2 regions of the Paenibacillus xanthanilyticus genome follow, and region 2 is predicted to be linked to the other one. Evidence: a T-box and tRNA genes for the amino acid it is inferred to sense, from the RefSeq annotation. Region 2 holds a T-box; the other holds one or more tRNA genes.
The links. The T-box of region 2 lies ahead of leuS (leucine--tRNA ligase). A T-box ahead of a tRNA ligase gene usually reads a tRNA of that ligase, here a tRNA-Leu.
Positions count from the first base shown of each region.

Region 1: it has a tRNA-Leu gene. The T-box ahead of leuS (leucine--tRNA ligase) is inferred to sense a tRNA for this amino acid. The anticodon was not compared.

Region 1 covers NZ_JBHUHA010000002.1:1,009,780-1,020,352, forward strand. Annotated here, with positions in the region: gene fumC (class II fumarate hydratase) at 1-53, opposite strand, end outside; gene ACFSKT_RS21510 (metallophosphoesterase) at 122-1,273, opposite strand; gene ACFSKT_RS21515 (transglutaminase domain-containing protein) at 1,359-2,189, opposite strand; gene ACFSKT_RS21520 (3-oxoacyl-[acyl-carrier-protein] synthase III C-terminal domain-containing protein) at 2,412-4,286, shown strand; gene ACFSKT_RS21525 (DUF6999 family protein) at 4,283-5,164, shown strand; gene ACFSKT_RS21530 (amidohydrolase family protein) at 5,283-6,116, opposite strand; gene ACFSKT_RS21535 (helix-turn-helix domain-containing protein) at 6,276-7,145, shown strand; tRNA gene ACFSKT_RS21540 (tRNA-Gly) at 7,359-7,433, opposite strand; tRNA gene ACFSKT_RS21545 (tRNA-Leu) at 7,437-7,523, opposite strand; tRNA gene ACFSKT_RS21550 (tRNA-Thr) at 7,534-7,609, opposite strand; tRNA gene ACFSKT_RS21555 (tRNA-Asp) at 7,625-7,701, opposite strand; tRNA gene ACFSKT_RS21560 (tRNA-Met) at 7,713-7,789, opposite strand; tRNA gene ACFSKT_RS21565 (tRNA-Glu) at 7,799-7,873, opposite strand; gene ACFSKT_RS21570 (MFS transporter) at 8,021-9,184, opposite strand; tRNA gene ACFSKT_RS21575 (tRNA-Pro) at 9,290-9,366, opposite strand; tRNA gene ACFSKT_RS21580 (tRNA-Arg) at 9,375-9,451, opposite strand; tRNA gene ACFSKT_RS21585 (tRNA-Gly) at 9,459-9,533, opposite strand; tRNA gene ACFSKT_RS21590 (tRNA-Leu) at 9,538-9,624, opposite strand; tRNA gene ACFSKT_RS21595 (tRNA-Leu) at 9,634-9,719, opposite strand; tRNA gene ACFSKT_RS21600 (tRNA-Lys) at 9,735-9,807, opposite strand; tRNA gene ACFSKT_RS21605 (tRNA-Gln) at 9,814-9,888, opposite strand; tRNA gene ACFSKT_RS21610 (tRNA-Glu) at 9,908-9,982, opposite strand; tRNA gene ACFSKT_RS21615 (tRNA-Ser) at 9,998-10,085, opposite strand; tRNA gene ACFSKT_RS21620 (tRNA-Asn) at 10,092-10,167, opposite strand; rRNA gene ACFSKT_RS21625 (23S ribosomal RNA) at 10,333-10,573, opposite strand, start outside.
Region 2 covers NZ_JBHUHA010000001.1:2,297,467-2,308,039, reverse strand. Annotated here, with positions in the region: gene aroE (shikimate dehydrogenase) at 1-867, shown strand, start outside; gene yhbY (ribosome assembly RNA-binding protein YhbY) at 910-1,200, shown strand; gene nadD (nicotinate-nucleotide adenylyltransferase) at 1,262-1,852, shown strand; gene yqeK (bis(5'-nucleosyl)-tetraphosphatase (symmetrical) YqeK) at 1,842-2,417, shown strand; gene rsfS (ribosome silencing factor) at 2,414-2,761, shown strand; gene ACFSKT_RS09845 (CvfB family protein) at 2,758-3,660, shown strand; gene ACFSKT_RS09840 (class I SAM-dependent DNA methyltransferase) at 3,800-4,573, shown strand; T-box leader at 4,682-4,928, shown strand; gene leuS (leucine--tRNA ligase) at 4,979-7,420, shown strand; gene comER (late competence protein ComER) at 7,473-8,357, opposite strand; gene ACFSKT_RS09825 (ComEA family DNA-binding protein) at 8,589-9,254, shown strand; gene ACFSKT_RS09820 (deoxycytidylate deaminase) at 9,388-9,918, shown strand; gene ACFSKT_RS09815 (ComEC/Rec2 family competence protein) at 10,040-10,573, shown strand, end outside.

The sequences.
Region 1 (10,573 bases), on a different contig from region 2:
TCCTCCGGCACCTGGATTTCACCCATGGAATCCTTTTCGATCCGAAAACTCATTTGACCTACCTCCCAGAATATTGTCCACCTACATTGTACCCGAGCCAACGTTTTCCAACCGTCCGACTTTAGCCGGATTTTTCCTGCGATCCGGTAAAGGTGACCCGGAGATCGAGCACCTCGCTGCGGCTTCCGATCCGCACCGGAGGCCCCCACGTGCCGAAGCCCGAGGATACGACGACATGCATGGCGTGCTTGCGCATATATCCCCAGTCCAGCTCGAACAAACGCCGCGTAATCCAATGGTTTGGCGCCATTTGCCCTCTATGCGTATGGCCGGAGAGCATCAGATCCGCGCCTGCCTCGGCCGCTTTCTCGAAGCCGTAGGGCTGATGATCCAGCAGCAGGATCGGCTTGGCCGGGTCCAATCCGGCCAGCAGCTCGGCGACGGGGAGGCGGCCGTTCTGCATGGATTCGGCAGCCTTGTCCTTCCGGCCGGCCACATAGAAGGAATCCGCCACCAATACCGTACGGTCGGTCAGCACCTCGATGCCAATCGCCTTCATACGCTCCATATACTCGGGGATATGACCGCCGTAGTATTCGTGGTTGCCTAGCGAGACGTATACCCCGAGCGGGGCGCGCAGCTCCCGCATGACGTCCGCCATCCGCTCGCGCACGAACGGCTCCACGCTGTCGTCGAGCACGTCGCCAGGCATCAGGATCAAGTCGGGCTTCAACTCCTCCGCCTTGCGCACGAGCCGTCTCAAATGCCGTTTGCCGACGATATTCCCCAAATGCAAATCCGAGGCGACCATGACGCGAAGCGATTTATACGCGCCGCCGGATTTCCCGATCTCGATGTCATACCGTCTTACAATCGGGCGCCACGCGTTCCAGGAGCCCTTGAGCAGCAGGACCAGCAGCCCGCCGCTGGCCGTCCAGCCCGCGACGGGCAGCGCCGTAGCCGCCTCTAGTCCGGCGAGCCGAAGCACGCCGTAAATCAGGTCTCCCGCGGGCACGAGCAGCAGCGCATAGAACAAGACGGCCAATCCATAGGAGCCGATCTGCTTCAGCAGCGCGTAGCCCCAATAAGGAAGAGCTCGCCGCAGCAGCATGGCGGCTATATAGGCAACCGCAATCACCCCATAGATGATCCAATACGCGCTCATCATGCCCTCCGGCAGTATCGCCGACCAGAACAACGAGCCGTTCCAGCTTATCCAGGCGTTAAGCACGAGAAAAACCAACAAAAACAACAACGCAGAAACGATATTCATCCGTATCCGACTCCCATGTCAATTTCCAAGCAGACCTGGCCGGTTGCCGCCAGATTATCCCCATCCTTGCTTTCTGCTTTCCCGCTTAATCAGCCGTCGCATCCTTGGGAGCCGCCACCGTTCCCGCTTCCCCTCGCGCGGCCGGATACGCTTTCTCCCAACGGTGGTCCTTCCGTATCTCCTCATCGCTGATCAACAAATACTTGCTGCCGGCCTGCCTGGGCTTGTCCGGCAGCGGGTCGTCCCATGTCGCGTCGACGTGATGCCAGCCGTCTTCGAGCTGGACCAGATTCCATACGTGACTGCCGCTGTCCACTTGGCCTTCGACGATGCGGCTCTCGATTCCCGCCGCCGCCAGCATCCGCTGATTCAGCAGGGCGTAACCCTGACAGACCGCCTTGCCTTGCGTCAGCGCCTCGTAGGCGGTGTACCTGGCCAGGTTCTCGTCATAGGCCAATCGCAGCACGATCCAGTCGTGAATCGCCTTCACCTTCTGCCGGTCGTTCATTTCGGGCGTCATAATGGCCGCCAGCGCCTGCCGAACTTGTTCGTCGACATATCGCGTCTGCTCCGCCGATTCCCGGTACCGCACGTTCATCGTCACCGTGGCGGTGCTTCCCCATGCCCGCACCGAATAGAAATAAGCATCGACCACGTACGCCGTATAATCATCCGCTTCGATCGCGCGCCGGGTCAGCTCCGCGATGTTCGCCGATAGCTCGGCGCGGTCGCCGGTATACGCTAGTTTAATGACGGGCTGCCGCTGTTCCACCTGCATCGCGATTTCCCGTTCGAGCGCAGACGGCGTCGAGGTGCTCCGCGCGAGCGCCTCCGCGTCTATGAAGCGCATTTCCGCGCCAAGCCCGAACGTTAACGCCGCCGCCGCTAGTCCTAGACGAACGATCAACCTGCTCATGATGACAGCCCCCTTAAGTAGCTTCTTGTCCCCATTATACCTTCCTTGTTTTGGAGAAGAAAGGCGAGTGCCTTGTGCGCGGTCCCCCTCGGGTTCGTCCTCTTTCTCAGGTACTAGAGAGAAATAGTACTATTCGCACAGGCGCGATTCTTAGATGATACGACTAAAGCAACAGCATCCATCCAGCTTCGCCCACCCCCGTTCAAATTAGGAGGCTTCAGCATGAATTCCGTCTACATAACCAGCATCGGCAAGTTCCTGCCCGGCCAGCCCGTCGGCAACGAAGAGATCGAGGATTACTTGGGCCGCATCGGCGGCAAGAGCTCCAAGTCCATGCGCCGCATCTTGGAACAAAACCGGATTCGCACCCGGCACTACGCGATCGACAAGCAGCAGCGCAGCCTCTATTCGAATGCCGAGATGGCGCAATACGCCATTGCCGACGCGCTGCGACGCCATCATGAACCGCTCGATTCGCGGATCGGGTTCCTTGCAGCCGGAACGACGCAGGGCGACCTCCTCGTACCGGGCTTTGCCAGCATGGTACATGCGCGTACCGGGCTTCCCGCGATGGACATCGCAACTCACCATGGCGTGTGCGGAAGCGGCATGCAGGCGATGAAGAACGCCTTCTTGCGCGTGGCGACGGGCGAGACCGAGGCCGCCGTATCGTGCGCCAGCGAGTTTCCGAGCCGTATTTTCAAACACACTCGCTTCGAGCAGCAAGCCGCCCTTATGGATCGTCCCATTCCGTTCGACACCGACTTTCTGCGCTTCATGCTCTCCGACGGCGCCGGCGCCGCGGTGCTCGAACGCCAGCCCGCTTCATGCGGCCTGTCGCTGCGGATCGAGTGGATCGACAACATGTCCTATGCCGACCGTTACGAGGCTTGCATGTACGCCGGCGTCTCTTCCGGCGCGGACGCTCCGGCCAGCTGGCTCGACTACCCGTCCATTCAGGAGGCAGCGGATCGCGGCGCCATCAATCTCAAGCAGGATATCCGGCTCGTGAACGAAATGCCCAAGGTCGGCGTGAGTCGCCTCTTCGAGCTCGTAACCGAAGGACGGATCGACCCGGCGCGAATCGATTGGATGGTCTGCCATTACTCCTCGCACTTCTTCCGGGAAGAAATCTTCCGCCTGCTCCGGCTCGGCGGACTGACCATTCCTGAAGAGCGCTGGTTCACCAACTTGTACACCAAAGGCAATACCGGCGCCGCGTCCATCTACATCATGCTCGAGGAACTGCTGAACGACGGCCATCTGAAGCCAGGCGAGCAGGTGCTCTGCATGGTGCCGGAGAGCGGACGGTTCCAGACGTCCTTCATGCTGCTGACCGTCGTCGGGTCCGCGGACGATCAATCGGCCGCGGCGATCAGTCTCGTGAAGGAACGGGAGCCGGAAGCGCCGCATCTGGACTACGATGCCGCCAGCGCGACGCAAGCCTATCTTGTCCGGGAGCTCGTCCAGGTATGGATCGACTTCGAGCAGAGGCTTGCCCGCGTGCCTGCTATTCGTCAGCTATACGACGGCAAATTCACGTTGGAGCTGTATAAGCTGCTCATGGAGAACATTCGGCAGCAGGTCATCGACGGCTCGCAGTGGATCGCCCGCGCCGCCTCCTACATCGCGATCGAGCATATCGACCTGCGTTCCTTGTTCATTGCGCATGCCCGGGACGAACATCGGGATTTTCAAATTCTCGAGCGCAACTACACGGCCGTCGGCGGCGAACTCTCCGCGATCCAGTCCGGCGAGAAGAACATCGGCAGCGAGGCGCTATCCGCTTACCTGTTCCAGCGGGCCAGCCGGGATAATCCGTTCGATCTGATCGGCGCCATGTGGATCATCGAGGGTCTTGGCTGCCGCATGGCCCGGTACTGGGGCGAAATGATTCAAGCGCAGCTGAACCTGACCGACGAGCAGGTGTCGTTCCTGATCTATCACGGCGACTCGGACGAGAAACATTTCGAACGGCTCGAAACCGCGATTGCCCACCCGATGCTGACAATGGACATGGCGGCGCGCATCGTCAAGACGGCCAAAACGACCGCACGCCTCTACGTGCTGCAATTAGAGGAGCTGGGGAACGCATGAGCCAACAACCGAACCATTTTGAGCGGATGACGCACGACAAGCGCGACCCGGATCCTTTTCTCGCCTTGTACATGGACCGCAGCATCCCGTTCAACGAGGAAGCCAAGGCCGCTTACCTCAAAGACTGCTCCGGCAAATCGCGCCAGTTTCTGCTCCCCGTCCTGCGTCCGTTCGCCCGGCTGCTCATCATCGTCCTGCAGCTGTACAAAATCGTCGTGCCCAAGGCACTGACCTCGTCGCGCCTTCTTCACCGCGTGCTGTATTGGGGCATGCGCACGTTCGTCAGCCCGGAAGCCAACTTCATGATTTTGCGCCACTTCTATCTCGGCTCCGAAGTGCTGCAATTCATCCGCGACAACATACCGGGCGTTGCGATCGAGCTGAATCCGCTCAAGCCGACGAATCTGGAACCGGTGAAGGACGATCTGTTCCTCATTCACGACCTGAACCTGTACAACTTCGTCATTAATCTGAACCGCGAGCTGAGCGAGAAGGGGCTGGAAATTACGAAGCAGAAGCGCTTGAACTTCGACGCGATTACGCACGGCCGTATTCCGATCGAGCCGATGCCGGGGCGCTGGACGAATTTCATGGACCTTACGACGGCGATCGAATGCTTCACGCCGGTCTACCAGCTGTTCCTGACCGATAACGATTTCTGGCGGGCGACGAACTCGCTCCAGCTCGACGAGACGATCGGCATCTACGCCTCCCGCATCGTCGGCAGCAATGAGCGGATGGCGCTCGTGAACAATAAGCATCCGATGGTGCCGCTGACCACCCTGCGCGCCGGCTTCCGGCTCGTGCTGCACGGGCTGGCGACCGAGCAGTTACACGCGACGCTAGTCGAGTTGAAACGCCAAGAGGCCTCTTCCTGACGGAAGAAGCCTACTTGACGTTTTCGGTTGATTAAATGAGCCGGAAGCGCCGCCTAAGGACTTCACATTACCCTACCCTACCCTACCTGGCTCGGCTTTTCGCTGCGATGGGCCCGCCTTACTTCAGCCGATAAAAAGCCGCCGCGTTCCCGCCAAACAGCTTCTCCCGTTCCTCGGACGTCCATGTCTCCGGCAAAGCACACTCCAGCGCATGCATGACGTCGGTATAGCTGCCCGCCAGCAAACAAACCGGCCAGTCGCTGCCGAACATGACGCGGTCCGGTCCGAATTGCTCCAGCACATGGCGAATGTAAGGCTCCAGCTGTTCCGGCTTCCAGCGCTCATGATCCGCTTCGGTCACCATCCCCGATAGCTTGCAGTATATATTCGGCATCGCGCCGATCGCCGCCATTTGGCTGCGCCACGGCTCCTGGATGCCTTCCGCGATGCGCGGTTTGGCCACATGATCGATCACCGCATGCAGCCGCGGCACCTGCTCCAGCGCTTCAATCAACGCGTCCAGCTGCGGGGTTTTGACCAATAGATCAATCGGCGTGCCTTTCCGCTCGAAGAAAGAAAGCGCCTCCAAATATCCGCGTTCGAGTATGACCGACGAATCCGCAAGATCCTGAAGCATGGTGCGGAACCCGACGAATTTCGGATGTCCGGCAAAACGTTCGTACGCGTGAACATAGGAGGGACTGAACATATCGACCCAACCGACTACGCCCGCGATCGATTCATCGCATTCCGCCAGCTCCAGCAAATATTCCGTCTCCGCCAGCGTCGCCGCTGCTTGCACGACGATCGTCTTGTCGATTCGATGCCGCTGCAATTCGGGCTGCAGGTCGGCGGGCAAATAATCCCGGCACAGCACCGGCATCTCCGGACCGATCCAGCCGTAGTCGCCCCGGCTTAATTTCCAGTAATGCTGATGGGCATCAATACGCATAAGTCCCCTCCTGCGTGGAATAGGATGGTTCATAACGGACGTTCTTTTCTATTGTATCAGCATATCTTCGCCAAGAAGTCGCTTCTCATTGCAGATTTGTACTCTTTCTTGCTATGTTAGGAGAAAGCGAGATTAATCGACTCAAAGGAGCCTCTGTACGTGAAACCATTACGCAAACCGATCAAGCCTGGAAGCCCGTTCATGTTCGATATCGCTTACCGAGAGACCAAATCGTCGCAAACCGAGCTGCCCGAGCATTTTCACGACTGGTACGAAATCGTCTTTATCTATGCCGGCAGCGGAACCTTCTTCATCGATCAGACGCTGTACGACGTGAGACCCGGCGATCTTTTCTTAATCCCCGGCGACACGATTCACCGCACGCTCCCGGACGCGGCCGATCCGGTCATCGCTACCGCCTTATATTTCAGCCCGCTCCTCATACCGCCCAACGTATACGGAGACGGGTTCTCGCTCCTAGACGCTTTCGAGCACAGCAAACAAGCCAAGCAGTACCAGCTGGATACGCGTACATACCGCGAGACGATCGAGCAGCATCTGGAACTCATCCACGAGGAGCTCAGCGAGAAGCGGCCGGGATGCCGGCAAGCAGTTCAATTAACGCTGCAGCAATTGCTGCTCGTGCTGGCGCGTCATACGACGCCTTCTACCGCCGGCGACGTCCCGCCCCCGCATATATGGCCTTGGATCGGCCAGGCGCTGCACTACATCGAGGAGCATCTCTTCGCGGAAATTCATCTGCCGCAGCTCGCGCGCGAAGCCGCCGTCAGTCCCTCGCACTTCAGCCGGGTATTCAAGCAGCTGACCGGCATGAACGTCACGGAGTACATTCTTACCAAACGCATCCTTAGCGCCAAAGAACTCCTTACCCGCACCGATGATAAAATCAGCGACATCGCCGCGCAATGCGGCTTCGAGAGCTTGCCCTATTTTCACAAAAAGTTCAAGGCCGTTACCGGATCCACGCCTTCGCGCTTTCGTCGGCTGACGTTAAATTTCCCTACTTAAATCAACCGACACTTGAAACGCACGAAGCCTTCCTTCCTCAAGAAGGAGGCTCTTCGTGCTGCTCCCGTATTATCCAAGACTGATCCCTCAGGAGAATACGCATGCTTTGTTTTCCCGGCCACCAACCCTGTTGTCGCTGCGCCACTATGATGTCGTTGCCTACATAAAAAAACAAAAAACGTTCAGCATCTCGCTGAACGTTCGTTTCGCATATGGAGCGGAAGACGGGAATCGAACCCGCGACCCTCGCCTTGGCAAGGCGATGCTCTACCGCTGAGCCACTTCCGCATATGGTGCGGTCAAGAGGACTTGAACCTCCACGTCATTGCTGACACTAGAACCTGAATCTAGCGCGTCTGCCAATTCCGCCATGACCGCATATGAAAACTGGTGCCGCCGAGAGGACTTGAACCCCCAACCTACTGATTACAAGTCAGTTGCTCTACCAATTGAGCTACAGCGGCAAATGATGAAAAAAATGGCGGAGCCGACGGGATTCGAACCCGCGGTCTCCTGCGTGACAGGCAGGCATGTTAGGCCTCTACACCACGGCTCCGCATGAAGAATTGGTTGCGGGGGCAGGATTTGAACCTGCGGCCTTCGGGTTATGAGCCCGACGAGCTACCGAGCTGCTCCACCCCGCGATAAATAAATGGTGACCCGTAGGGGATTCGAACCCCTGTTACCTCCGTGAAAGGGAGGTGTCTTAACCCCTTGACCAACGGGCCTTACTATTATGTTCGTTTCACACGAACGAATAGTAATATAACATACGTTTCAAGTACTTGGCAATACTTTTCGAGAAAAATATTAAGATTTTGCGGTATGACGTAAAAATTCGTCGTATTCCGCATCCTGATCGGCTCTCGCTCCGCTTAGATCTTCGCTTCGGTCTCCGAACCGGGCTTTTCTTCGATCGACCTCCGAACGGCCACGCTAAATAGAACACCGATGAATGCCAGCGCCGACATGAGAAGATACACCTTTTCTCCGCCAATGTGATCGAACAGCCAGCCGCCGGCAGTAGAGCCGACAACGCCCGAGATGCCGAAAAACAGCACGGCCAAGAGCGTCTGGCCCGTCGCCTTCCATTCTTCCGGAATGATGCGATATAAAAATTGTATCGCTGCGCCGTAGAAGAGGACGAACGATACACCCTGCATGATTTGCAGCCAGACGACCGCACCTGGTGTCGAAGCCAATCCGCTCAATAAGAAGCGGATCGCGTAACACCCCGCCGCAAACGTGATGACAGCCATTTCTCGACCTGGTTTGATCAACCTCCCGCTTATCGCGAAGAACAGCACCTCTACCGCGGTCATCACCGTCCAACTGTAGCCCACCTGTACCGTGCTCCCGCCAAGATACTCCACATACAAACCGATAAAAATATCGTTCATGCGGTGCGGGATCGAGATAATGAGGATCAGCGTAAAGAATAACAAGGTCTTTCTCGCCTTCAGAAAGGCCTTTAAATCGCCTTGGCGCGTCACTTTCGCACTAACAGGAGCATCTGGCAGCAGAAAGCCGAGAAGAAGCGCCAGCGCCCCGTAACCGACGAATAAATAAACATAGGACGATGTACCGCCTGCTTCGCCTGCGTACCCCACGATCATCGAAGCCGCCGCATAGCCGAGCGCGCCAAACATACGGATCGAACCGAAGGCAACGCCTTGTCGTTGAGCGACCTGCACGTTCAAACTTTCCATCAGCGGGTCCGTTGGCATAAAGAATACGTACATGAGCACAACGAGTCCGTACAGCGGAAGCAATTGCTGCGATTGAAACAAAACGGTTCCCACGATGACCGACAGCAAAAGGAGCAGCAGCAATACTTTCTTGACCGTTCGCAAGCGGTCGCTAAGCATCCCCCACATCGGTTGCGCGACCATCCCCACGAAACCGCCTAATCCAATGAGCAGGCCGATCTCCGTCTTGGATAACCCGATCGAAGACAAATACACAGGCAGAAAAGAAAGAAAAATCGCAAACAGCGAAAAATAGACGATATTATAGATGCGAAGGACATTAACCGTCATCCTTACCACGCTCCATTCCGTGAAACTTGCATACGTCCGAAATATCAAAAAACCGATCACCCAGAGGCGATCGGCGTAGATTATGTATTCCATGCTTTGAAAAGATGGTCGGGATGACACGATTCGAACATGCGACCCCCTGGTCCCAAACCAGGTGCTCTACCAAGCTGAGCTACATCCCGTTATAAAATGGCGCGCCCTAAGAGATTCGAACTCCTGACCTTTTGATTCGTAGTCAAACGCTCTATCCAGCTGAGCTAAGGGCGCGTATTTATGGAGCGGAAGACGGGAATCGAACCCGCGACCCTCGCCTTGGCAAGGCGATGCTCTACCGCTGAGCCACTTCCGCATAATGGTGCGGTCAAGAGGACTTGAACCTCCACGTCATTGCTGACACTAGAACCTGAATCTAGCGCGTCTGCCAATTCCGCCATGACCGCATATTGAGATGGTGCGGTTGATGGGACTCGAACCCATACGCCCGGTGGGCACTACCCCCTCAAGATAGCGTGTCTGCCAATTCCACCACAACCGCATATAAAGATAAAAGTGAGCCATGTAGGACTCGAACCTACGACACCCTGATTAAAAGTCAGGTGCTCTACCAACTGAGCTAATGGCTCGTAAAATGGCTGGGGATCAAGGATTCGAACCTTGGCATGACGGAGTCAAAGTCCGTTGCCTTACCGCTTGGCTAATCCCCAACACTTGAATATTCTAAGATGGTGACCCGTAGGGGATTCGAACCCCTGTTACCTCCGTGAAAGGGAGGTGTCTTAACCCCTTGACCAACGGGCCTTATTGAGAGAAGAACGGAGAAGGAGGGATTCGAACCCTCGCACCACTTACGCAGTCTAACCCCTTAGCAGAGGGTCCCCTTGAGCCACTTGGGTACTTCTCCATGGAATGGCTCCCCGAACAGGACTCGAACCTGTGACAACTCGATTAACAGTCGAGTGCTCTACCAACTGAGCTATCAGGGAATATTCAGGAGTGTTGCACCTTGAAAACTGGATACGAAACTCAACACTTTAGCTGTGTTTTTTTCGAAGATGTCGCTCCGAAGCAAGCAATGCTTCCGAAGTGAACATTCTCCGAATGTTCACAGAAGATGCTTCCGAAGATAGCATTCACTCCGTGATTGCTTTTAGGATAAGCCCTCGACCGATTAGTATTCGTCAGCTGCATGCATTGCTGCACTTCCACCTCGAACCTATCAACCTGGTCGTCTTCCAGGGGTCTTACTAATTGGGAAATCTCATCTTGAGGGGGGCTTCACGCTTAGATGCTTTCAGCGCTTATCCCGTCCGTACTTGGCTACCCAGCGGTGCTCCTGGCGGAACAACTGGTACACCAGCGGTACGTCCATCCCGGTCCTCTCGTACTAAG
Region 2 (10,573 bases):
GGCGGCAATGCCGTCGACAGCCATACGGTGCTGTATAGCGTGATCGGGGATCCGATCCGGCACTCCAAGTCGCCGGTCATGATGAACCGGGCTTTCCGAGAGACCGGGCTGAACGGCGTATATACGGCCTTTCACGTCACAAGCGACCGGCTAGGCGATTTCGCCGCGGGGGTTCGCGCAATGGGCATCCGCGGGGTTAACGTCACCATCCCGCACAAGCTTGATATTATGGATCATCTAGACGCGATCGACGAGAGCGCGCAGATCATCGGAGCAGTCAATACGATTGTCAACGACGAGGGTAAGCTGACCGGCTACAACACCGACGGATTGGGTTACGTGCGTTCGCTCAAGGAAGAAGCGGAGCCCGATCTGGCCGGCAAACGGGTGCTGATCGTCGGAGCGGGAGGCGCGACGCGCGGCATTCTGTACGCGCTGACCAAGGAAGGCGTCCGCGATGTGACGGTGGCCAACCGGACGGCCGCCCGCGCCGAGGAGTTGGCGGAGCTGTTTCACGGGCGCGCCGATATCCGAACCGCCGCGCTCGATCGGCTGCCGGCCCTGTGCGGCGAGGCGGATATCGTCATTAATACGACGTCGATCGGCATGTTCCCGAATACGGACGAATCGCCGGTCGAAGCGGCTTGGCTGCGGCCGGGAGCCATCGCGAGCGACCTCATCTACAATCCGCTGAAGACGAAGTTTCTGGCGGAGGCGCAGGAGCGGGGGCTGCGATTTCACGGCGGACTGGGCATGTTTATTTATCAAGGGGCCTACGCGTTCGAATATTGGACGGGCGTGGACGCGCCGGTGGCGGCGATGCGCGAGGCCGTGCTCGACGCGCTGGGCGCAACCGCGACCGGCTAGGCAGAAGCAAGCTTTTATTAACGGAAAGAAGGAATCCAGCACATGTTGACAGGCAAACAGAAGCGTTTCTTGCGCTCGCAGGCGCACCATCTTAACCCGATTTTCCAAGTAGGCAAGGGCGGCGCCAACGACAATTTGGTGCGTCACGTCGCCGAAGCGATCGAAGTGCGCGAGCTGATCAAAGTATCGGTGCTCAACAACTCGACCGAAGATCCGAAGGAAGTTGGCCAATGGATCGCGGACGAAGCGGGCGCGGAGCTCGTACAGGTCATCGGCAAGACGATCGTCCTTTACAAAGAATCCAAAGAGAATAAAACGATCGAGCTGCCATAAGCTTGACTAGGCGCGTTTGCAAGGGCGAGCGCCGCTTCGCTAGGGAGGCTAACCGAACATGTTGAAAGTCGGCATTATGGGCGGCACGTTCGATCCGATCCATGTCGGCCATTTGATAGCCGCGCAGACCGCGCTGGAGGCCGCAGGGCTCGACGAAGTATGGTTCGTGCCCTCTTACGCGCCTCCACTGAAGGATCATGAGCCGGGAGCGGACGGACTTGCCAGGCTGGAGATGACGATGCTTGCGACCGAGCCGGAACCGCGGTTCCGCGTCCTGGATATGGAGCTTAAGCGCGGTGGCGTCAGCTACTCCATCGATACGGCCACGGAGCTTGTGACGCGGCATCCGCAGCACGAGTTCGCCTATATTATCGGCTCCGACCGGGTGAACGACCTGGCGAAGTGGCACCGGATTGAGGAGCTCGCCGCAAGGGTCCGGTTTATCGGGCTGGAGCGACCGGGCCAGCCGCTGCCAGACTCGTCGGCGCTGCCCGCGTTCTTGCAGGGGCGCGTCGAGTTCGCGAGGATGCCGCACATCGAGATTTCGTCCACGGTCATTCGCGCGCGGGCGGTGTCGGGCTTGTCGATCCGGTATTACGTGCCGGATAGCGTCTATTTTTATATCCAAAGGAACGGTCTCTATGAATCGTAATACGATGATGGAAAAGGTAAGCGCGGAGATGCCGGCGAAGCGCTGGACCCATACGCTCGGCGTAATGGAGACGGCGGTCATCTTGGCCAAACGGTTCGGCGCGGATCCGGACCAAGCGGATCAAGCCGCCATCCTGCACGACGTCGCCAAATATTGGCCGACATCCAAGATGGAGGCGATCATCCGGGAGCAAGGCATGCCGGAAGAGCTGCTGCGGTTCGACAAGGAATTGTGGCATGCGCCCGTCGGCGCGTTCGTCGCGGAGCGGGATTACGGCATCGCCGACATCGAGGTGCTCGATGCGATCCGCTATCATACGTCCGGGCGCGAGCGGATGACGCTGTTGGATAAGATCGTCTGTTTGGCCGATTATATGGAACCCGGCCGGGATTTCCCCGGCGTGCATAAAATTCGCGAATTAGCCGAGCATAGTGTTGAGAAAGCGCTGATTGCCGGATTCGATTCGACGATTTCGTATTTGCTGGCCCAAGGGAAGCGGATTTTCCCGCTGACGGTGGCCGCGCGCAATGATTTGATCTTACAATTACAGGAGGCTGAGCTATGACAGTAAACGCGGATGAATTGATGCGAATCGTCGTCGCGGCGGCGGAAGACAAGAAAGCGCACCAAATCGTGGCGCTGGATTTGAAAGGCATTTCGCTGGTGGCGGACTATTTCGTCATCTGCCACGGTAATTCGGACACGCAGGTTCAGGCGATCACGACCGAGATTCGCAAGCGGGCGCAAGAGAAAGGCGTGCAATTGCGAGGCATTGAAGGCGCGGACGCAGGGCGCTGGGTGCTGGTCGACGTCGGCGACGTCGTCGTGCACGTGTTCCATCGCGACGAGCGCGAATATTACAACATCGAACGGCTCTGGTCTGACGCGAAGGTTGTGGAATTCGCATGACGTTCGTCGCGGGAGAGTTCGCGAAATTAAGGGTGGCACGCGAAGTGTCGCCCTTCGGCTATTTTTTGACAGATGGGACAAGCGAAGTGCTGCTGCACTACACGGAGCTGGTCGGCAAAAAGCCGAAGCCGGATGCGGAGCTCGAGGTATTCCTGTTCTATGACACGGAGGACCGCATTGCGGCCACGATGCGCAAGCCGCTCATCACACTCGGCGAGATCGCGCGGCTCGTGGTTGCGGACACGCACCCGCGCATCGGCGCGTTCCTGGAGATCGGCCTTGGCCGGCAGCTGCTGCTGCCGCTCTCCGAGCAGCCGGAGCTGAAGACGCTTCGTCCACAGCCGGGCGACGAGGTATTCGTGAAGCTGACGCATGACAAAATCGGACGACTTGTCGCGAATGTCGCGACGGAGGAAGATTTGTCCGCCCTCACGTTCCGCGCGCCGGAATCGTGGAAGAACAACTGGGTGGAAGGCTGGGTGACGAAGACGCTGAAGATCGGTTCGTTCGTGCTGATCGACGGGGGCGTGCTCGGCTTCGGCGCCTATGGGTTCATTCCCGCCGAAGACCGCACCCAACCGCTGCGCATGGGCGAGCGCGTTCGCGCCCGCGTGACGTTCGTCCGCGAGGACGGCCGCGTGAACCTGTCGATGTCGCAGCGCAAGGAAGTCGGCCGCGTGGAAGACGCTGACCGGATTCTGGATTTTCTGAAGTCGCGTCCGGCAGGGTCGATGCCGTATTCGGACGAGACGCCGGCCGACGTCATCAAGCAGAAGTTCGGCATTAGCAAGTCGGCGTTCAAGCGCGCGATCGGCAAGCTGATGCGCGAAGGGATCGTCACGCAGGAAGGCAACTGGACGAAGCTCAACGCCGAAGCCCCACAGCAAGCGGAGAATTAACAGGTATCCGACATGGAGCCGGGAAGTCCGAGAGGGCTTGCCGGCTTTTTTGCGCGATGAACCAAGGAAGAGGCTGTATGCAATTCCGTCCTTCGCAGTGCTATAATGGAGCGATCAAGATGAAGTAGGAGAGAACATGATGCAGGCTTATGGGCAATTTGCGTTCGTTTACGACCGGTTAATGGAAGACATGCCGTATCCCGACTGGATCCGGTTCGCGAGCGAGGCTTGGAGCAAGCTGGGCGAGCCGAAAGTCGTGGCGGACTTAGGCTGCGGGACGGGCAGCATCGCGATCCCGCTGGCGCAGGCTGGCAAGCAGGTGTATGCAATCGACCTGGCCGCGGATATGCTGACGGTCGGCCGGGCCAAGTGGGAGTCGCTGCCTCAGCGTGCGCTGCCCGCAGACGCCGGCTCCATCCAATGGCTGCAGCAGGACATGCGCGAATGGGAGGTGCCGGAGCCGGTTGACGCCGCGATATCCTTTTGCGACTGCGTGAATTATTTGACGGAGCCGGCGGACGTGGAGGCTGCGTTCCGGGCGACGTGGGCGGCGCTCAAGCCGGGCGGCACTTTTCTGTTTGACGTGCACGCGCCGAGCCAGCTCGAGCGCTACGCCGAGGAGCAGCCGTTCACGTTGGACGAGCGGGACGTGGCGTACATTTGGACAAGCAGCTATGACGAGGATCGGTTGGAGATCGAGCATCAGCTGACCATTTTCGCGCGGGACGCAGAGGCGGAGGATGCCAAATACGTCCGCATCGAGGAGACGCATGTCCAGCGCGCGTACGACCGGCATTGGCTGCAGGACGCGCTGTACGAGGCGGGATTCAGCAAGGTCGACTGTTACGCGGACTTCGCATTTGAAGCGCCTAATCCGGGGAGCGAGCGGCTGTTCTTCGTGTGCGTGAAATAAGCATGGCATCGCGTTGCGGGGCGATTGCGACCTCGATCGACCTCGAAAGTCATCGTAACTTGACAGGCAAGCCGTTGCTTCTTTATAATCGAACTAACCATTTTTATGTAATGGGCGTCGATAAGGAGCAGTAGCTTCGTACACGGCTGGTTCAGAGAGACGGCGGGTGGTGGAAGCCGTACCAGCAGAGGAGCGAACTCGCCTTGGAGCCGCATGCGCATTCAGCCGTTCGTTCGCGGCGACTGACGAAGCATGCCGTATCATCTGCGTTAAAGATGTCGAGTGAGCGGGACGCCTTCGGGCCGAACCGCTAACTAGGGTGGTACCACGGGAATTTCAACCTCTCGTCCCTAGCGTTATACGCTTGGGCGGGAGGTTTTTTATGTTGATCAGGAGGGACTAGTCATGGCACAAGAACGCCAAGAGCCGCAAGGCTACAATCCCCAGTCTATCGAGCCAAAATGGCAGAAGTTCTGGGATGAGAACAAAACATTCGCAACGACCGAGGACGCGGGCAAACCGAAATTTTACGCCCTCGATATGTTCCCTTATCCGTCCGGCGCGGGCCTTCACGTCGGGCATCCGGAAGGCTACACGGCGACCGATATCGTCTCCCGCTATAAGCGGATGCGCGGCTACAACGTCCTGCATCCGATGGGCTGGGACGCGTTCGGTCTTCCGGCCGAGCAGCACGCCCTTGATACGGGCGAACATCCGCGCGATATTACGGTAAAGAACATCAACAACTTCCGCCGCCAGATCAAATCGCTCGGCTTCTCGTACGACTGGGACCGCGAGTTCAGCACGACCGACCCGGACTATTACAAGTGGACGCAGTGGATTTTCATCCAGCTGTACAAGAAAGGTCTCGCCTACGTGGCCGAAGTTCCGGTCAACTGGTGTCCGGCGCTCGGGACGGTGCTCGCGAACGAAGAGGTCATCAACGGCCTTAGCGAGCGCGGCAACCATCCGGTTATCCGCAAGCCGATGCGCCAGTGGGTGCTGAAGATTACCGAATATGCCGACCGCCTGCTGGACGATCTGGAAGAGCTGGACTGGTCGGAGAGCATCAAGGATATGCAGCGCAACTGGATCGGCAAATCCAAAGGGGCGGAAGTCACGTTCGCCATCGACGGACAAGAGGATGCGCTCGTCGTGTTCACGACGCGTCCGGATACGCTGTTCGGAGCCACGTACTGCGTGCTCGCGCCGGAGCATGAGCTCGTCGCGAAGATTACGACGGCCGAACAGTCGGATGCGGTGAAGGCGTACCAGGAGAAGGCATCGCACAAGAGCGATCTGGAGCGGACCGATCTGGCGAAAGAGAAGTCGGGCGTGTTCACAGGCGCGTACGCGGTTAACCCGGTTAGCGGCGCGAAGGTGCCGATCTGGATCGCGGATTACGTCTTGGCCGGCTACGGCACGGGCGCGATCATGGCGGTTCCGGGCCACGACCAGCGCGACTGGGAGTTCGCGAAGCAGTTCGACCTGCCGATCGTGGAGGTTGTCCAAGGCGGAGATGTCGAGAATGAAGCCTATGCAGGCGACGGTCCGCACGTCAACTCGGACTTCCTGGACGGCTTGAACAACGAAGCAGCCATCGCGGCGATGATCGAGAAGCTGGAAGCCTCCGGCAGCGGCAAAGGCAAAGTCACTTACCGCCTTCGCGACTGGCTGTTCAGCCGCCAGCGCTATTGGGGCGAGCCGATTCCGATCCTGCACCTGGAAGACGGCACGATGAAGCCGGTTCCGGAAGACCAGCTGCCGCTGCTGCTGCCGGACGTGGATCAAATCAAACCTTCGGGCACAGGCGAATCGCCGCTGGCGAACGTGACGGAGTGGGTCGAGACGGTCGATCCGGAGACGGGCATGAAGGCTCGCCGCGAGACGAACACGATGCCGCAGTGGGCCGGCAGCTGCTGGTACTACCTGCGCTTCATCGATCCGCACAACGACAAAGAAATTTGCTCGCCGGAGAAGCAGAAGGAATGGCTGCCGGTCGACTTGTACATCGGCGGCGCCGAGCATGCCGTGCTTCATCTGCTGTACGCGCGTTTCTGGCATAAGGTGCTGTACGATCTCGGCGTGGTCGCGACGAAGGAGCCGTTCCACAAGCTCGTCAACCAAGGCATGATCCTCGGCACGAACAACGAGAAAATGTCCAAATCGCGCGGCAACGTCATCAACCCGGACGATATCGTCGGCGAGTTCGGCGCGGATACGCTCCGGATGTACGAAATGTTCATGGGTCCGCTGGAGGCGACGAAGCCTTGGAACACGAACGGGGTCGAAGGGATGTACCGCTTCCTGGCCCGCGTATGGCGTCTGTTTATTAACGAGGACGGATCGGTTAGCGCGAAAATCGGCGCGGGCGAGACGACGGACGCGTTCAAGCGTGTATGGCACCGCACCGTGAAGAAAATTACCGACGATTACGAGCACCTGCGCTTCAATACGGCGATCAGCCAGCTCATGATTTTCGTCAATGAAGCGTATAAGACGGACGTCCTTCCTCGGGAAGCGATGGAGCATTTCGTCCAGCTGCTCTCGCCGCTCGCACCGCATATCGCGGAGGAGCTGTGGCAGAAGCTCGGCGGAGAAGGCTCGATCACGTACGTCGCTTGGCCGACGTATGAAGAGGCTTGGACGATCGACGCCGAAGTCGAGATCGTCGTCCAGGTGAACGGTAAAATCATGGACCGCATCTCGATCGCGGCCGACACGAACGAAGCGGACATGGAGCAGCTCGCCAAGCAGTCCGATAAGGTCGCGGAGGCGATCGCGGGCAAGACGATCCGCAAAGTGATCGCGGTCAAAGGCAAGCTCGTCAATATCGTCGCGAACTAACGCGGCGGTCGAAGGATAAAGAGGTGAATGGCAGCTTAACGCAAAGCATGCGTTAGGTGCCGTTCACCTCTTTGCCGTATAAAAGGTCGTGCACGACGACGAGATCCTCCTCGTATTTGGCATGCGTCGTACGGACGACCCCGTTGAACACGCCTTCGAGCTCCTTGTGCAGCAATGCTAGCGCCTTGGCCGTAATGCCGCCCGGCACGGCGACGCGCTGCTGCAGCTGCTCCGGCGTCATCTCGCCTTCGGTCAGCAGCTTGCCCGTGCCATGCAGCATGGCGCTAGCGATCGCCGTCGCCTGCGCGCGGTCGATGCCGGTCTCTTCGACGGCGGCGTCGATAAATTTCTGCAGCACCAACGCGATGAACGCCGGGCCGCAGCTGGACAGGTCGGAGACGATGCGGGTATGGCATTCCTCGATCTCGAGCGGGTCGCTAATGTAGGTCAGCAGATCGAGCAGCCGTTTGCGGTCGGTAGGCTCAACCCGGGTGCCGAACATACATAACGTCGCGCCCTGGTGCACATAGTTGGTGATGCTGGGGATGACCTTGGCGATTTTGCAGGGGAGGCAATCCTCCAGCTGCTTAATCAGGACGGGGCTGGTGATCGAGACGAGCAGCTGATGAGGCTGGAGGCCGTGGCGCAGCTCGTCGATGACCTTCTTATATTCGTGCGGCTTGACGCACAGAAAAATAATGTCGCGCCCCGAAGCCGCTTCGGCGTTCGAGGGCACGGCGTTCAGCCCGGGATGCCGGACGGCTAGCGATACAGCTTTGGCGAACGTCCGGTTGCTGACCGTAATCTGGGAGGGGTCCAACGCGCCGGTCGCAACGAAAGCGTCGATGAGCAGGCTGCCCATGCTCCCGACTCCGATAAATCCGATGTTCATGGTAATCGACCTCCTAAAGCGTTTCGCGTAAGCGAAACGCAGCATCGAAAGCATAAGCTCAGTTTCGCGTAAGCGAAACGCAGCATCGAAAGCATAAGCTCAGTTTCGCGTAAGCGAAACGCAGCATCGAAAGCATAAGCTAAGGGGTTTCACGAACGTGAAACGCAGCATTTTTCCAAAATCCCATGGGCGGCTCTTACTACCGTATGCGGAGCGGCCCGGCCAACATGTCGCCGATTTACAATTAGAACCATTTATCGCAAAGGAGAGACAGAGATGAAGACGCCTCGATTGGCGAAACAGGGCAAGGCGAATCTGTTCACCATCGTCCTGATGCTTATCGGCGCAGGGCTGATGATCGGCGCCTGGGGCGAGACGAAAGCACAGCCGCCCGCTGGGTGGACGGATGTAAGCGAAGAGGTCGGGGCCGCGCTGGATGAGCTGGAATCGAACGCGGACCGGCAGAACGGTCAAGACGTCGGCAAGGAGAGCGGCGGCAGAATGGCTTCTACAGACAAAGGGACGAATAGCGGGCCAACGGATGCGGCCGGTGAAGCGGTCATGAAACAAGCGTCCGCTGGCGGTCCGAGTTCAGCCGCAGACGCGACTGGGCATGCCTTACAAGGAGCCGCAGACGGCGCGCGGCGCACGGAAGAGCACGCGAGTCAGGCGCAGGATCCAGCCGCTGCGGATGCGTCCGGAACCGCAGCTGGCCCATCTACCGCATCGGGGGCGTCGCAGGAAGGCAAAATCGACATCAACCGAGCCGCGGCGAACGAGCTGGACGCGCTGCCGGGCATCGGAGCTGCCAAAGCGCAGGCGATCGTGGCCGAGCGGGAAGCGGGAGGCCCCTTCGGGTCGGCCGACGATTTGCTTCGTGTGAAGGGCATCGGGCCGAAATTATTGGCCAAGCTGAAACCGCACGTTGTCGCTTTACCGTAATTATGCGACAATAGAAGGCAACATTACCGGCGGATGCGGATTTCGGGATAGGGAAGCCGCATCGCGAGTCCGACGTACACGAGTCGAGGGTACGTCAGGCGGCTCAGTCTGCGGAGAGAAGGAGAAAGACAAGATGGAAACGTTCGTCCAAGACCCGGCGCGCAAGGATTGGGATACTTACTTTATGGACATCGCCTACATGGTATCGACCCGTTCGCGCTGTCCGCGCAGGCATGTCGGCGCACTGCTCGTACAAGGGAAGAAGCTCCTCGGGACCGCCTACAACGGCGCGCCCATGGGCGTGGCCGATTGCTCGGAGGCAGGCTGCATGATCGTGGAAGAATATGAGCTGATGGTGGTCGAAGGCGCCGAGAAGGTAACCAAAAAGCAGCGCTGCATCCGCACCATTCACGCGGAGCAGAACCTGCTGCTGTTCACCGACCGGATCGACCGCGAAGGCTCGACCGTGTACGTGACGGACCAGCCGTGCTGGACATGCGCCAACATGCTGGCGAACAGCGGGGTGAAGGAAATCGTCTATCATCGGGCTTATCCGAAAGATAGCGAGAAGGTGCTGAGCCTGATGGAACAGAAGGGCATCGCTTTCCGCAGGCTCGCTGCTTACGAGCCGCCCTCCCAGAGCGGCGTGAGCGTCATTTCATAAGAGGAATTGAAGAGGAAGAACCTCTGAATGTTCGCCGATCAGGCGTATTCAGGGGTTCTTTTTTGCATAGGAAGACGGCGCAGCCGTTTCACCTTGTCTCGTCAGGAAAGGAGGCCGGCGAATGAACCGTCCTATTGTTTGGTTTACGATATGCTGGATCGTGGGCAGCGCGGCGGCCGCCGAGCTATCCATGACCGGCTTTGCCATGACCGGAATCGGGATGACGGTTCTGCTGTCCGCCTTGTTCGGCTTTAACCGCCGGGAACTATCGGTGATGCTCCTCTGCGCGTTAGCTTTCGCGGCAGCCGGCGCCCACCGGATGTGGGCAGATGCCGGTAATGTTTCGGCCATGCATTTGACGCAATCGACCCCGGAATTCGCCGCCGAAGCATATGGCATGCTCGTCTCGGCCGTCGAGATCGATGGCGACCGCGTCCGATTCACCTTGCGGACCGAGGAGATCGTGCTACGAAACGAGAAGCAGACGCGGAGCCTGGGAGGGGAACGACTGCTCGTCCAAGTGAAGCTGGCGCAAGAATCGGAATTGCGAACGGCGGGAGCTTGGAAGCGGGGCCAGCGCATGCGGATTAGCGGCATCGTAAGCAAGCCTGCTAGTGCGACGAATTTCGGCGGCTTCGATTATGCCGCTTACTTG